DNA from 3 places in the Allobosea sp. F3-2 genome. Region 1 is predicted to be linked to each of the others. Evidence: riboswitches for the same ligand, from Rfam matches in the RefSeq annotation. Region 1 holds a riboswitch; each other region holds the start of a gene.
What was found. Region 1 has a riboswitch for thiamine pyrophosphate ahead of thiO (glycine oxidase ThiO). Riboswitches for the same ligand answer to the same signal wherever they lie in the genome.

Region 1 (4,244 bases):
GGCCAGGAAGGCTTTGCCCATGACGGGGGTGGAAGGAGCCGCCATGTCGCGCGCCTCGATCGGCTGCGCGGCGAAGGCCTGGCGGCCGGCGCGGATGGCGAGCGCGAAGGCTTCCGCCATCGCCGCCGGATCACCCGCCTTCGCGACGGCGGTGTTGAGCAGGATGCCGTCATAGCCCATCTCCATCGCCTGCACGGCGTGGGAGGGCAGGCCGATGCCGGCATCGACGACGAGCGGGATCTCCGGGAAATGCTGGCGCATGCTGCGCAGGCCATAGGGGTTGTTGAGCCCCCTGCCCGAGCCGATCGGCGCGCCCCACGGCATCAGCACCTCGCAGCCGGCATCGAGCAGCCGGCCACCGATTACGAGGTCCTCGGTCGTGTACGGAAAGACCTTGAAGCCGTCATCGCTGAGAATGCGGGCTGCCTCGACCAGCCCGATCACGTCCGGCTGCAACGTGTCATCCTCGCCGATCACCTCGAGCTTGATCCAGTCGGTGCCGAAGACCTCGCGGGCCATCTCGGCGGTGGTGACGGCTTCTTTGACGGTATGGCAGCCGGCCGTGTTCGGCAGCACCTTGACGCCAAGCTCGCGGATCAGCGCCCAGAAGGCCTGGCCGGCCCCGCCCGCCGATTCCCGGCGCAGCGAGACGGTGACGACCTCGGCGCCAGAGCGCTTCACCGCCTCGGCCAGGATGGCGGGCGACGGGTATTGCGCCGTGCCCAGGAAGAGTGGGTTCTGCGGCTCGAAACCATAGAAGGATGCCATCTCAGCCTCCCTGCATCGGTGCGACGACCTCGATGCGGTCGCCCTCGCTCAAGTTCACTTCGGCGCGCTTTCGCGCCGGCACGAATTCCCCGTTCACCGCCGTCGCGACGATGCGCCCGCCATAGCCGAGCTCGGCCAGCGCCTCGGCCAGCGTCTTCGCGGCGATCTCCTGCGGCGCGCCGTTAAGCAGCAAGGTCATGCAGCATCTCCGGGTTGGATTCCGGGTTCAGAACGGCATCCGCCGCCATTCCCGCCATGGCGGGGCTGAGCAGGAAACCGTGGCGATAGAGCCCGTTGACGTGGATCACCCGCCCGCGGCGCGTCAGCCGCGGCAGGTTGTCGGGAAAGGCCGGACGGGCATCGGTGCCGATCTCGACCACCTCCGCCTCGGCGAAGGCCGGATGCAGCGCATAGGCCGCGCCGAGCAGTTCCAGCATGGCGCGGGCCGAGATGCGACCGCGTTCGCTGTTCTCGATCATGGTCGCGCCAACCATGAAGAGCCCATCGGCGCGCGGCACGATGTAAAGCGGGATACGTGGATGCAGCAGCCGCACCGGCCGCGACAGGCGGATCTCATCGCTGCGGAGCAGCAGCATCTCACCCTTCACGCCGCGCAGTTCCGGCAGGACATCGCACGCCGACAGCCCCCGGCAATCGAGGACGATGTCTGCATCGAGGTCGGCAGGTTCGACCGCGCTGCCGAAATGAATGGCCGCTCCCTTCGCTGCGAGCCGCTCGGCCAACGTGGCAATCGCCTCGCGCGGATCGAGATGCGCCTCGCTGGCGAAGAACAGCCCGCGCGAGAAACGCCCGGCGAGATGGGGTTCCAGCCCGGCAATGGCCTCGCCGTCGATCTCCTCGAAATGGCTGGTACGCTGGCCGAAACGGCGCAGTTCCGAGCGATCCCTGCTGGGCGCGACGACCAGCGTGCCGTTGCGGGCGACGCCGCCAGCATGATGATCCCACCAGTCGGCCGCCTGCTGCCCGAGCCGGATCACCGGCTCCTCGGCGCTCTCGCCCTCGCACCAGGGCGCGAGCATGCCGCCGGCATACCAGGAACAGGCTTCGGCCCCGATCCGCGGGCCGCGTTCATGCACGGTGACCCGCGCCCCACGCGCCAGCAGTTCGGTGGCGCAGGCGAGGCCGACGACGCCGGCGCCGACCACCGCGACGTTCAGGTCTGAGCGAGGGCGAGATGCCGTCATGCTATTCCCTGCTCCCGGGAAGGCAGCGGCCGGTGGCGCGAACAAGGTGTCTGCGAGCCGAGGACCGTTCCCTTCGCCGGCATTACCCGGATCAGGTGCGATGGGTTGGCGCGAACCACGCCTCTCAGCCTTTCGGCACCCCAACGGACAAGCGCAATCTAATGGCCACACTACCGGGGAGCAAGTCGAGCCGGCGCAAGGCTCCTTTGCGGCCGCCTCCTGCCCTCTCGACCACTCCCTTACCAAGGGAGTGCGCCTTGGTCTGTCCAACGCGGATGCACAGGCTGCGCGAAGGAAGTTGTCGGCGAGGCTTGTCAAAGGGCTCTGCAATCGGGCATAGAGCCTCTCGCCGGAGACGTGGCCGAGAGGCTGAAGGCACTCGTTTGCTAAATGAGCATACCCCACAAGGGTATCGAGGGTTCGAATCCCTCCGTCTCCGCCACTCCTAAGCCCTTGAATTTAAAGGGTTTTTCTGTTTTGCGTTCCACGAACTGACACAGCAGCCTGACACATTCGGGACCTCAGAATCCCGACTGGTTCGGGAGCGTTTATGTACCTGCATCGGCGTGGGGCGCATTGGTGGATTCGTAAAGCAGTCCCTGTAGACCTCGTGGAGATCCTTGGTATCGCGGTAGTCCGCCGTCTCTGCGCACCAAGGACTCGGCCTTGATGCCAAGACCACATGAGGCGCTACAGCGGACCACGACCACACTGGCAGCGAGGCGTCTTCAAGCTCAGATCGCAGAGGTTCGAGCTGAGGGCGATCGACGATTGCCACGTATGCGGTCCGGGCGAACTCAGCCTTCCCAGTAGGGCGGACTGCCAAAGGCCTGGCGGAGGCAATCAGCGAAGGCGCGCAGGTTGGCCGAAGGGCGGCGGCCTTCGGGATGCGCCAGATAGATGAATTCGGGCTCCGGCTGGACGCCGATATCGACGACGCGAAGGCGCCCGCTGCGGATCTCGGCGCCGGCGATGAACAGCGGCAGCAGGGCGATGCCGAGACCGGCCAGCGCCGCATCCCGCATCATGTCGCCATTGTTGACGCGCAACGCCGGCCGCCCGCGCACGCTGACGATGCCTTGCGGGCCGCGGAAGCTCCAGTCGCCGACGCCCCGATTGGTGTAGAAGATGCCGCCATGGCCTTCGAGCTCGGCCAGCGAAGCCGGGGTGCCGCTCTGTACCAGGTAATCCGAAGCGACGAGAACCCTGCGGCTTGGCGCGAGCGTCCAGGCGACGAGCCGCGAATCCACGATCGGCCCATGCGGAGAACGGCGTCGTAGCTGTCCGAGGCGGCATCGACGCGGCGGTCGTCGAGGTCGAGCGTCAGCTCGATCTCGGGGTGGCGGGCGAGGAACGGGTAGATCGCGGGGCCGAGATGCATGCGGCCGAAGGTGACGGGCGCCGAAATCCGCAACGAGCCGACGAGGGCGCCGCGTCGGCCGCGGCCTCCTCGACCTCGCCGGTGATGCGCGTGGCGCGTTCGAGAAAGGCGGTGCCGTCCTCGGTGAGCGTCAGCCGGCGGGCGCTGCGATGCAGGAGCGTGGCGCCGAGGCTGTGCTCCAGCTCGGCCAGGCGGTCGCTGACCACCGATTTCGACAGGCGCAGCCGGCGGGCAGCCTCGCTCAGCGAGCCGGCTTCCGCGATGGCGACGAAGGTCGCGATGCCGTCGAGCTTCAACATCGTTCGGCTATTCCGGACCTGAATTTCGCTGATGCGATGCTCATCCGAACGAGAGGTGAATGCTACGTTGCGTCATGCCAACGGGCTGACAGCGACGGTCATCGGCGACCGCCCTCCCGGCAGGCGGGAGATGTACCATGTTGAAAATCGCTTTGGCGCTTGGCGCCCTCGCCTTCGCGGCTCCGGCGGCCGCACAGGTCCCTGACTTCCCGGCCTCCTTCAGGACGCAGGAGATCACGACCAACGGCACGACTATCCATGTCCGGGTCGGCGGCCAGGGGCCGGCGATGGTGCTGCTGCACGGCTATGGCGAAACCGGCGACATGTGGGCGCCGCTGGCGGCGGATCTGGCGCGCGACTACACGGTGATCGTGCCCGATCTGCGCGGGCTCGGCCTGTCGTCCAAGCCCGCCTCCGGCTTCGACAAGAAGACGCAGGCCGGCGACGTCGCCGGCGTGCTCGACGCGCTCAAGATCGAGCGGGCGGATCTGGTGACGCACGACATCGGCAACATGGTCGGCTTCGCCTTCGCCGCGCAGCACCCGCAGCGCGTCCGCCGCTTCGCCCTGATCGACGCGCCGGTGCCCGGCG
Region 2 (4,244 bases), 2.9 Mb from region 1:
CGACGATGGAGGTGGCTTCGCCTTGCGAGAGGGCGCGACGCGGATGGCGGTGGGCGAGGGCGCCGAGCTCCCGCGCGACGTAACGGGCGAATTCGGCGGGGCTGACCCGTCCACCGCGTTCGACGAAGAGCATCTGCGGCGAATAGCAGCCCTGCTGCTCGTAGCGGGCGACGTCATGAGCGGCGAGCCGGGCAAGCGCCGGCGCCTTGCGGCTGTCGAGCGCCTCGCGCGCGATCACGCCGAAGCCGATCTTGTGGCCATGCGGAAGGAAGCGTGTCGTGATCGGCAGCTTGGCGCGCAGGGCTTCGAGCGTGTCGTTGCCGGCATAGGCCATAACGGTATTGGCCTCGCGCAGGAAAACGGGTTCGGCAGCCGCTTCGCCGCCCTTCCACCAGACGATGGCGAGGCATTCGCCGAGTTCCGGGTCGATCTCGGTGATGAGGCTGGCGAACCAGCCGGCGGTCAGCGGCTCGGCCGAAGCGAGCTTGCCGATGCTGCCAGCCTTGACCAGGAGCCCGCAGATCAGGCTCCAGAGCGAGAGCGCCGGGACGTTCCCGGCCCAGACATGCAGCAGCAGCTCCGGGCCATGGGCGCGCAGATAGCCGCCCTTGGGCGTCGGCTGGAAGCCGTCGAGCACGGCGGGATTGGCGAAATCCTCGGCCAGGAAGCGCAGGAGCTGCGGGCGCCGGAAGGTCTTGAGATAGCCGGTCAAGCCGAGGCGGACGGTTTCGCGATCATAGCCGGTGACGATCGGCAGCAGATATTCGGCCTTGCGTCGCAGCGGGTGCGCGCGGTCGAGCAGGCGCGCGATGGCGGCGTCGATCGCAGCGACGATGCGTGCGGTGTCCATCCGCTTCAGCCGGGCGCGGGCGTTGCTGCGGACATGCGCGCAAAGAGCCGCGGCCTGCGCCTCGTCGAGCTCCGGCAGCGCAATGGTGGCACTCTCACCCCAGGCGCTATGGCTGACCTTACGCCAGCGCAGCGTCTCGCGGCTCAGGCCCGGCAGATGGCCCGCATGCTCGATCACGTCAGTCAGCCTCGCGCTGCCGCCAGGAATTCGGCCACGGCGACGGAGCAGCCTTTAGAGGCTTCGCCATCGACTCGGCCGAACAGCTTGAAGCCGCCCGGCACGATCTCGCCGGCATCCTCGGTCAGGATTGCCGAGACGCAGTTGAAATGCGCAAGGTCGTGGTGGACGATGACGCCGCGCTGGCCCTCCGGCAGGTCCGCTCCGGTCAGCGGATCGATCACGCGGCTGCGGATCCAGTGCGGGCCGGATTTGACCGACGGGCAGGCCGCATTGCCATCGTCGTAGAGCTGGGAGCTCAGCTCGGTCATGCCGTACATGTTGATGCAGGATGAGCGCGGCACGCCGAAGGCGGCGGCGAGACCGTCATAGAACTCGTCCGGCCCGAGCTCGCGCGACTGACCCTTGAAGCCGCCGGTGTCGAGGATGAGGCTGCCTTCCGGCAGGGAAAAGCGCCGGCCGCTTGCCGCAAGCGCATCCATCAGCGGTACGAAGGAATAGCTCGCGCCGAGCAGGGCATAGGGCTCGCCGCTCGCTTCGGCTTGCGCGAGCGTCGGCAGCAAACGGTCGAAATCGAGGCCGGCCGTGCCGATGAAGACCTCGGAGTCGGGCGTGCCGCATTCGCGCCGGGCGAGGCCGAGGTAGTGCGCGAGAGAGGAATTGGGCAGCTCCGTCTCGTCGGGGAAGAGGATGCCCATGCGGATGCGCTCGCGGCCGCGCATGAAGCGCTTGCGGAAGTTGACCAGCATCGAGCGGCTCCAGACGGCGAGCGTTGGATGGTAACTGCGGCCGCGTATCCCTTGTGTCGTGCCGCTCGTCATGAAGACGCGCTCCGCCGCTTCCGGCGGGCTGCAACTCAGGGTCAGGTCCTTGAAGGCGGTGATCGGCACGGCCGGGATGTCGCGCCAGCGCCTGACCGAGAGCGGCGTGCGGCCGCGCTGCAGGGCGAAGCGCTTATAGGGCTCGTTGTTGCGGAACTGATAGGCGAAAACCTTCAGCGCCATCGCCTCGAATTCGGCTTCCGACGCATCGGGAAGCGCGATGAACGCCAGGAGCGCCTCGATGATCTCGGCTTGCGTCACTGCGGCCCACTCCGTCCGGACGCTCGCGGGCAATCCGAGAGCGTCGATCGCGACAGGATCATGGGCGCAAGCTGGAATCAGGGCCTCGACGGCCGCATGTCCCGCATCCCTACGCCGGCATGATCCGGATCAGGTTCGTAGGGTCACCGCGTTGCCGGGCCTAAAGCCCGGCCGGCGGAATCTCAGCCTCCTAGCGAGGCCCCCCTGGGAACAAGGTTTAGGTGGGGCTTCGGGCCATGGCTTGTCAAGCGTTGCCGGCGCAGGGCCCGTTGTATTCGGCGAGAAGCCGGGACATGGCGCGCATGTCGAAGAAGAGGCTCGACGCCGGCCTGCAAAACCGTTTCTGTGCCGCCCATGAACGTTTCCGCACCGCCGCCCCGCATCGCCTCCTTCACCTGCGAGAAGAAGCCGGCCACCGGCTCGCGCGGGATGGTCGTCACCAACCATCCGCTTGCCTCGGCGGCGGGTGCGCAGATGCTGCTCGCCGGCGGCAATGCGATCGATGCGGCGGTGGCTTCGCTGTTCGCGCTGACCGTCGCCGAGCCGATGATGGTCGGCATTCTCGGCGGGGGCTTGAGCCATATTCGCCTCGCCGATGGGCGCCATGTCGTGATCGACAATCTCTCGACTGCACCGGTCCATGCGACGCCCGATATGTATGATTGCCTCTCGGACGAGATCGGCAGGCAGCGCGATACGCGCGATCGCGAGAACGTGGTTGGCGCCAAGGCGGTCGCCGTGCCGGGCGCGCTCAAGGGCTGGTGCGAGGCGCTGGCGCGCTTCGGCACGCTGCCGCTGGCCGAGGTGCTGCAGCCGGCGATCGGGCTGGCGGAGCGCGGCTTCGTCGTCACGCCCTATCTCTCGAACTGCATCACCGACAATGCCGCTGATCTTGCCCGTGATCCGAGTCTTGCCGCTCTCCTGCTGCCGGGCGGCCAGCCGCTCCAGTCCGGCGCGCGGCTTATCCAGTCCGATTATGCCGCAAGCCTGAAGCTGATCGCGGCGGAAGGACCGCAGGCGCTCTATGGCGGGCGGCTCGGGCGGGCGCTGACCGACTACATGGCCGCGAATGGCGGGCTGATCGATCAGGCTGACCTCGCCAATTACCGCATCGAACTGCGCCAGCCGATCCGCGGCTCCTATCGCGGCTACGAGATCATCGGCCCGCCGCCGCCTTCGTCCTCGGGCGTGCATATCGCGCAGATGCTCAATATCCTCGAAGGCTACGACATCGGCGCGCTCGGCTTCGGCTCGACGGATGCCGTGCACCTGCTGGCCGAGGCGCTGAAGATCGCCTTCGCCGACCGGGCAGTGGCGACCGCCGATCCCGCCTTCGTCAAGGTTCCCGTCGATAGGCTGATCGACAAGAACTACGCCGCTGAGCGGCGCGCGCTGATCGAGCTGGGCCGGGCGAAGAGCTGGACGGCGGGGCTGTCAGGCGGCGAGTCTGCCGACACGACCCATGTCACCGTTGCGGATGCGCAGGGCAACGTCGTCAGCGCGACGCAGACGATCAACGGGCTGTTCGGAGCCTGCGTCCAGATCCCCGGCACCGGAATGATCGCCAACAACTACATGTTCAACTTCGACCCGCATCCCGGCCGGGCGCTCTCGATCGCACCGGGAAAGCGGGTCTTCACCTCGATGGCGCCGATGATGGCGCTGAAGGAGGGCAGGCTCGCCTTCGCGCTCGGCCTGCCCGGCGCTCTGCGCATCTTTCCCTCGGCGCTGCAGGCGATCGTCAACCTGATCGACCATCGCATGACGTTGCAGGAGGCGGTCGAGGCGCCGCGCGTCTGGACCGAGGGTGGCGTGCTCGAACTCGAAGAGGCGATTCCCGAGGCCGTGGCGCAGGAGCTTGCGGCGCGCGGCCACAGGATCGTGCGTTCGCCGCGCGTCGCCGGTGGCATGAACGCCATCGCCTTCAACCCGGACGGCACGCTGACGGGCGCCGCCTGCTGGCGCGCCGACGGCACGCCGGTCGCCATCTCCGGCGGGCTTGCCCGCGCCGGTGCGCGCTTCAGCATTTAAGCGGCAGCGGCGGTATTCGCTGTCTGATCTCCAATCCGAGCCCTCATCCTGAGGAGGCCCGAAGGGCCGTCTCGAAGGATGTTTCAGGAGCTCTGGAGCCCTCT
Region 3 (4,244 bases), 2.1 Mb from region 1:
CGACGCTCTGCCACCCGCGCGAGGATCGACGCGACCTGGGCCGCGTCGAGACTGTCGTTCATGCTGCTCATTCGGCCGCAGGTAGATAGATGCTGCCGCCCTTGTCGAGGAATTCCTTCGACTTGGCCGCCATGCCTTCTGCTGCCATCGCTTCAAGGTTGGCGCGCTCATTGTCGCTCATCGCCTGCACCTCGGCGCGCAGGTCCTGGGTGATCTTCATCGAGCAGAATTTCGGCCCGCACATCGAGCAGAAATGCGCGACCTTGTGGGCGTCCTTCGGCAGCGTCTCGTCGTGGAATTCGCGCGCCGTGTCGGGATCGAGCGCCAGGTTGAACTGATCCTCCCAGCGGAAGTCGAAACGGGCGCGGGAAAGCGCATCGTCGCGAATCTTCGCGGCAGGATGGCCCTTGGCGAGATCGGCCGCGTGGGCAGCGATGCGGTAGGTGATGACGCCGGTCTTCACATCGTCGCGGTTCGGCAGGCCGAGATGCTCCTTCGGCGTGACGTAGCAGAGCATGGCGCAGCCATACCAGCCGATCATCGCAGCCCCAATGCCCGAGGTGATGTGGTCATAGCCCGGCGCAATATCGGTGGTCAGCGGGCCGAGCGTGTAGAACGGGGCCTCGCCGCATTCGCGCAGCTGCTTGTCCATGTTCTCCTTGATCTTGTGCATCGGCACATGGCCGGGGCCCTCGATCATCACCTGGCAGCCCTTGTCCCAGGCGACCTTGGTGAGCTCGCCCAGCGTCTCAAGCTCGGCGAACTGGGCGCGGTCATTGGCGTCGGCGATCGAGCCGGGGCGCAGTCCGTCACCCAGCGAGAAGGAAACGTCGTATTTGCGCATGATGTCGCAAATCTCGTCGAAGCGCTCGTAGAGGAAGCTTTCCTTGTGATGCGCCAGGCACCAGCGCGCCATGATCGAGCCGCCGCGCGAGACGATGCCGGTGACCCGCGATGCAGTCAGCGGGACATAAGGAAGCCTCACGCCGGCATGGATGGTGAAATAGTCGACGCCCTGCTCGGCCTGCTCGATCAGCGTATCCTTGAAGACCTCCCAGTCGAGCTTGATCGGATCGCCGCCGACCTTTTCCAGCGCCTGGTAGATGGGCACGGTGCCGATCGGCACCGGCGAGTTGCGCAGGATCCAGGAGCGGATGTTGTGGATGTTGCGGCCGGTGGAGAGGTCCATGACCGTGTCGGCGCCCCAGCGGATCGCCCAGACCAGCTTCTCGACCTCTTCGGCGGCGCCGGAAGTCACGGCCGAATTGCCGATATTGGCGTTGATCTTGACCAGGAAATTGCGGCCGATCGCCATCGGCTCGAGTTCGGGATGGTTGATGTTGGCCGGGATGATGGCGCGCCCACGCGCGATCTCGTCGCGGACGAATTCGGGCGTCACGAATTCCGGCACAGCGGCGCCGAAGCTCTCACCGTCGGCATGGCGCTCGCGGGCGCCTTCGAGCATCGCGGCGCGGCCGAGATTCTCGCGATGCGCGACATAGATCATCTCGGGCGTGATGATGCCGGCCTTCGCGAACTCGTATTGCGTCGCCATCTGGCCCGGCTTCGCCTCGAGGATCGGGCGCTGCGCCGGGCAGGCGGGCACGAGATGTTCTTCGCCGATATGGCCGTTATCGGCCGCCGTGACGGCGCGGCCGGGCACGGTCTGGAAGCCGCGGGCGTCGAGCCAGGCGCGGCGCGGCTGAACCAGGCCGGCATTGAGGTCGATCTTGGCGTCGGTTTCGGTATAGGGGCCGGAGGGATCGTAGATGCGCACCGGCGGCTCGGCATCGGTCGTCAGCACGACCTCGCGAAAGGGCACGCGCATCTCGGGATGATCGGGCGCAGCGACATAGATCTTGCGCGAGCCGATGATCGGGCCCGTCGTCACGCTTTGCGGCGCGGCCTTGACACTGTTCTTCTGGGGCTTGGTGTGGGCATTCATGAGGATCTCCTCCTTGGTTCAGGTCAGGAGATCCGGGCTTGAAAGCGGTCCAGTCGCTGTCTGCGGGCAAGATTTGAGCCTTGCGATCGCGTTCCAGTCCCTCCGCCGGTATGACCCGGATCAGGTTCGACGGGTTCGGCTTCGAAAGCCATCTCAGCCCTTGCGGGCACCCCTCGGAACAGCGGCGAGGTTAGGCGTAGCGCGGCCACTTGGCAACGGGCGATCGGAAGGGGGGAAGAAGCCTTCAGGCGGAGCGATCGACGAGGCCGCCCTGACCGGCCGGAAGGCTCGCCCTGGTCTGCTCGACGCTTTGCTGGAGCATGGTGACGAGGCTTTGCTCGGCCTGCGCATTCTGCCTGAGCATCTCGACGGACAGCGCCTGCTGCGTCGAGGCGGCCTGCATCGTGACGATACTTTTGGCAAGGGAGACGGCGTCGCTCATGCGGGCGACGCTAGTGTGCCGGCCTTGCCAAACCCTGAACGGCCTCAGGGCCTGATGATCGAGGGCACCGGGCGCGGCATCGGCGGGTCGCGACTGGGCTGCGGCGGGCCAGCCTGTGCCCTGTCGTCGCGCTGCCCACGCCCCTCGGCACGTGGCGGCGTGGCCCGCTCCCCGGCCGGCGGACGCGCGGACTCATCGGCACGTGGCGCCGTCGGCACGCCGGGGGCACGCTGTTTCACGGCAGGAGGCGCATTCTGAGCCCAGGTCGGAAACGGCGCGAACGAACCTGCAAGCACCAATCCCGCCATCGCCAGAGCGGAAATCTTCATGGCGGCATCTCCCATCAGCGATTCCTCCGGAAGAGGAACCGCTATGGGCGCGCGGGGTTCCCCGCACGCAGCGAAGAACGGGGCCGCCCATGGAGCAGCCCCGTCCGAGGGTCAGCGGTTCTGGCCGGTCAGCAGCGGCGTGATGCGCCGCAGCGTCACGCGCCGGTTCTCGTGGGAAGCCTCCTGCGTCTGAATCTTCAGATACTGCTCGCCATAGCCCTGGGTCGTCAGGTTCTCCGGCGGGATCTGGAAGTCGCGCGTCAGGATCTCGGCGACCGACTGGGCCCGGCGATCCGAAAGCGAGAGATTGTCGACATCGGGACCGACGGCGTCGGTATGCCCCTCGACGAGGAACACCTCGTTGGGCGAGCTCTGCAGGGCGCGCTTGACCGAATCCGCGATCACGGCCAGACGCCGCCCCTGATCCGGCGAAACCTGCCAGGAACCGGTGTCGAAGTTGATCGTGTCGATATCGACGCTGCGCATGCGGGCGCGCAGATCCGGCGAGTAGCGGACCTCGTCCAGCGTATAGCGACGCGGTATCGCGGCGATCGGCGGCGCCATGATCGTCTCGTAGATCAGCGCCTCGTCGGCCTGATCCGCATCGACGATATAGCGCTCGCGCGGGATCGGCAGCGGCGGCGGCGGCAGGATCACGACATCATCGGCGAAGCGCCCAGGGCGATCGCGCAGAGTATTGTCGATGATCACCACCTCCCGGTCATCGCGATCGATACGGGTGCGGCGGATCAGCCGGCCCTCCTGATCGGTGACGGTAACGATGCGCGTGCCGTCGGGTCGCTCGAACACGGTCCGCATCTCGCCGTCGCGGCGCTCGGAGCGCCCTTGCCAGCCGAGATCGCGGAAGCGCTGATCCTCATCCTGGCGGATGATGGCACGGCCGTCGTCGTCGCGGATGATGGTGCGGCCGGGCTCGCGGATGACGGTGACATCACCCTCGCGCCGCTCCTCGCGCCGCGCCCGAATGTCGTCGAAGCGCTGCGCTCCCTGAACGGCCATGATGCCACCGATCGCACCGACGCCGAGACCGATCGCGCCGGCCACACCCGGCGAGATGCCGCCGCGCCGGCCTTCGCGCTGCGGCGGCTGGCTGGGGAAGGCTCCGCCGGCCGGAGGCTGTGCCGGAGCCACGCCGGGCTGGGTCGGCGCGACACCGGGTTGCACCGGAGCTGACGTGCCGGGGGCGGCTGCCGGAGGCGCGCCCGGAGCGGGGCGTGCCGGCTGAGCGGGCGCCACTCCTGCAGGCGGCGTGCCCGGGGCTGGAGCTGGAGAGGCGGCGCCGGGTTGGGCCGGAGCCGGAGCGATCGGGGCCGTGGCCGGAGGCGTAGCGGGACGCGGCGCCTGTGTCGGAACTGCGCCAGCAGGCGGAGTTGGCGCTATAGCGCCCGGTTGAGCCGGAGCGGCCGGAGCGCCGGGAGCGGCAGCTGGAGGCGCCGCCAGGGGCTGCGGCCCGGTCGGCGCCGAGGGAGCCGTGCCGGGCTGCGGCGCTGCGCCCAGCGGCCGCTGG

Region 2: linked by a shared signal. The riboswitch ahead of FQV39_RS22315 (LuxE/PaaK family acyltransferase) and the one ahead of thiO (glycine oxidase ThiO) in region 1 are both predicted to bind thiamine pyrophosphate.
Region 3: linked by a shared signal. The riboswitch ahead of thiC (phosphomethylpyrimidine synthase ThiC) and the one ahead of thiO (glycine oxidase ThiO) in region 1 are both predicted to bind thiamine pyrophosphate.

Annotation. Positions count from the first base shown of each region.
Region 1 is NZ_CP042331.1:1,944,379-1,948,622, forward strand. It holds gene FQV39_RS09010 (thiazole synthase) at 1-768, opposite strand, end outside; gene thiS (sulfur carrier protein ThiS) at 770-967, opposite strand; gene thiO (glycine oxidase ThiO) at 951-1,946, opposite strand; TPP riboswitch at 2,025-2,126, opposite strand; tRNA gene FQV39_RS09025 (tRNA-Ser) at 2,325-2,415, shown strand; partial or broken gene FQV39_RS09030 (LysR family transcriptional regulator) at 2,771-3,653, opposite strand; gene FQV39_RS09035 (alpha/beta fold hydrolase) at 3,791-4,244, shown strand, end outside.
Region 2 is NZ_CP042331.1:4,832,056-4,836,299, forward strand. It holds gene FQV39_RS22310 (acyl-CoA reductase) at 1-1,027, opposite strand, end outside; gene FQV39_RS22315 (LuxE/PaaK family acyltransferase) at 1,033-2,109, opposite strand; TPP riboswitch at 2,198-2,325, opposite strand; gene ggt (gamma-glutamyltransferase) at 2,464-4,140, shown strand.
Region 3 is NZ_CP042331.1:4,010,089-4,014,332, forward strand. It holds gene FQV39_RS18390 (hydroxyethylthiazole kinase) at 1-62, opposite strand, end outside; gene thiC (phosphomethylpyrimidine synthase ThiC) at 68-1,945, opposite strand; TPP riboswitch at 2,025-2,129, opposite strand; gene FQV39_RS18400 (hypothetical protein) at 2,190-2,387, opposite strand; gene FQV39_RS18405 (hypothetical protein) at 2,432-2,716, opposite strand; gene FQV39_RS34225 (OmpA family protein) at 2,828-3,901, opposite strand.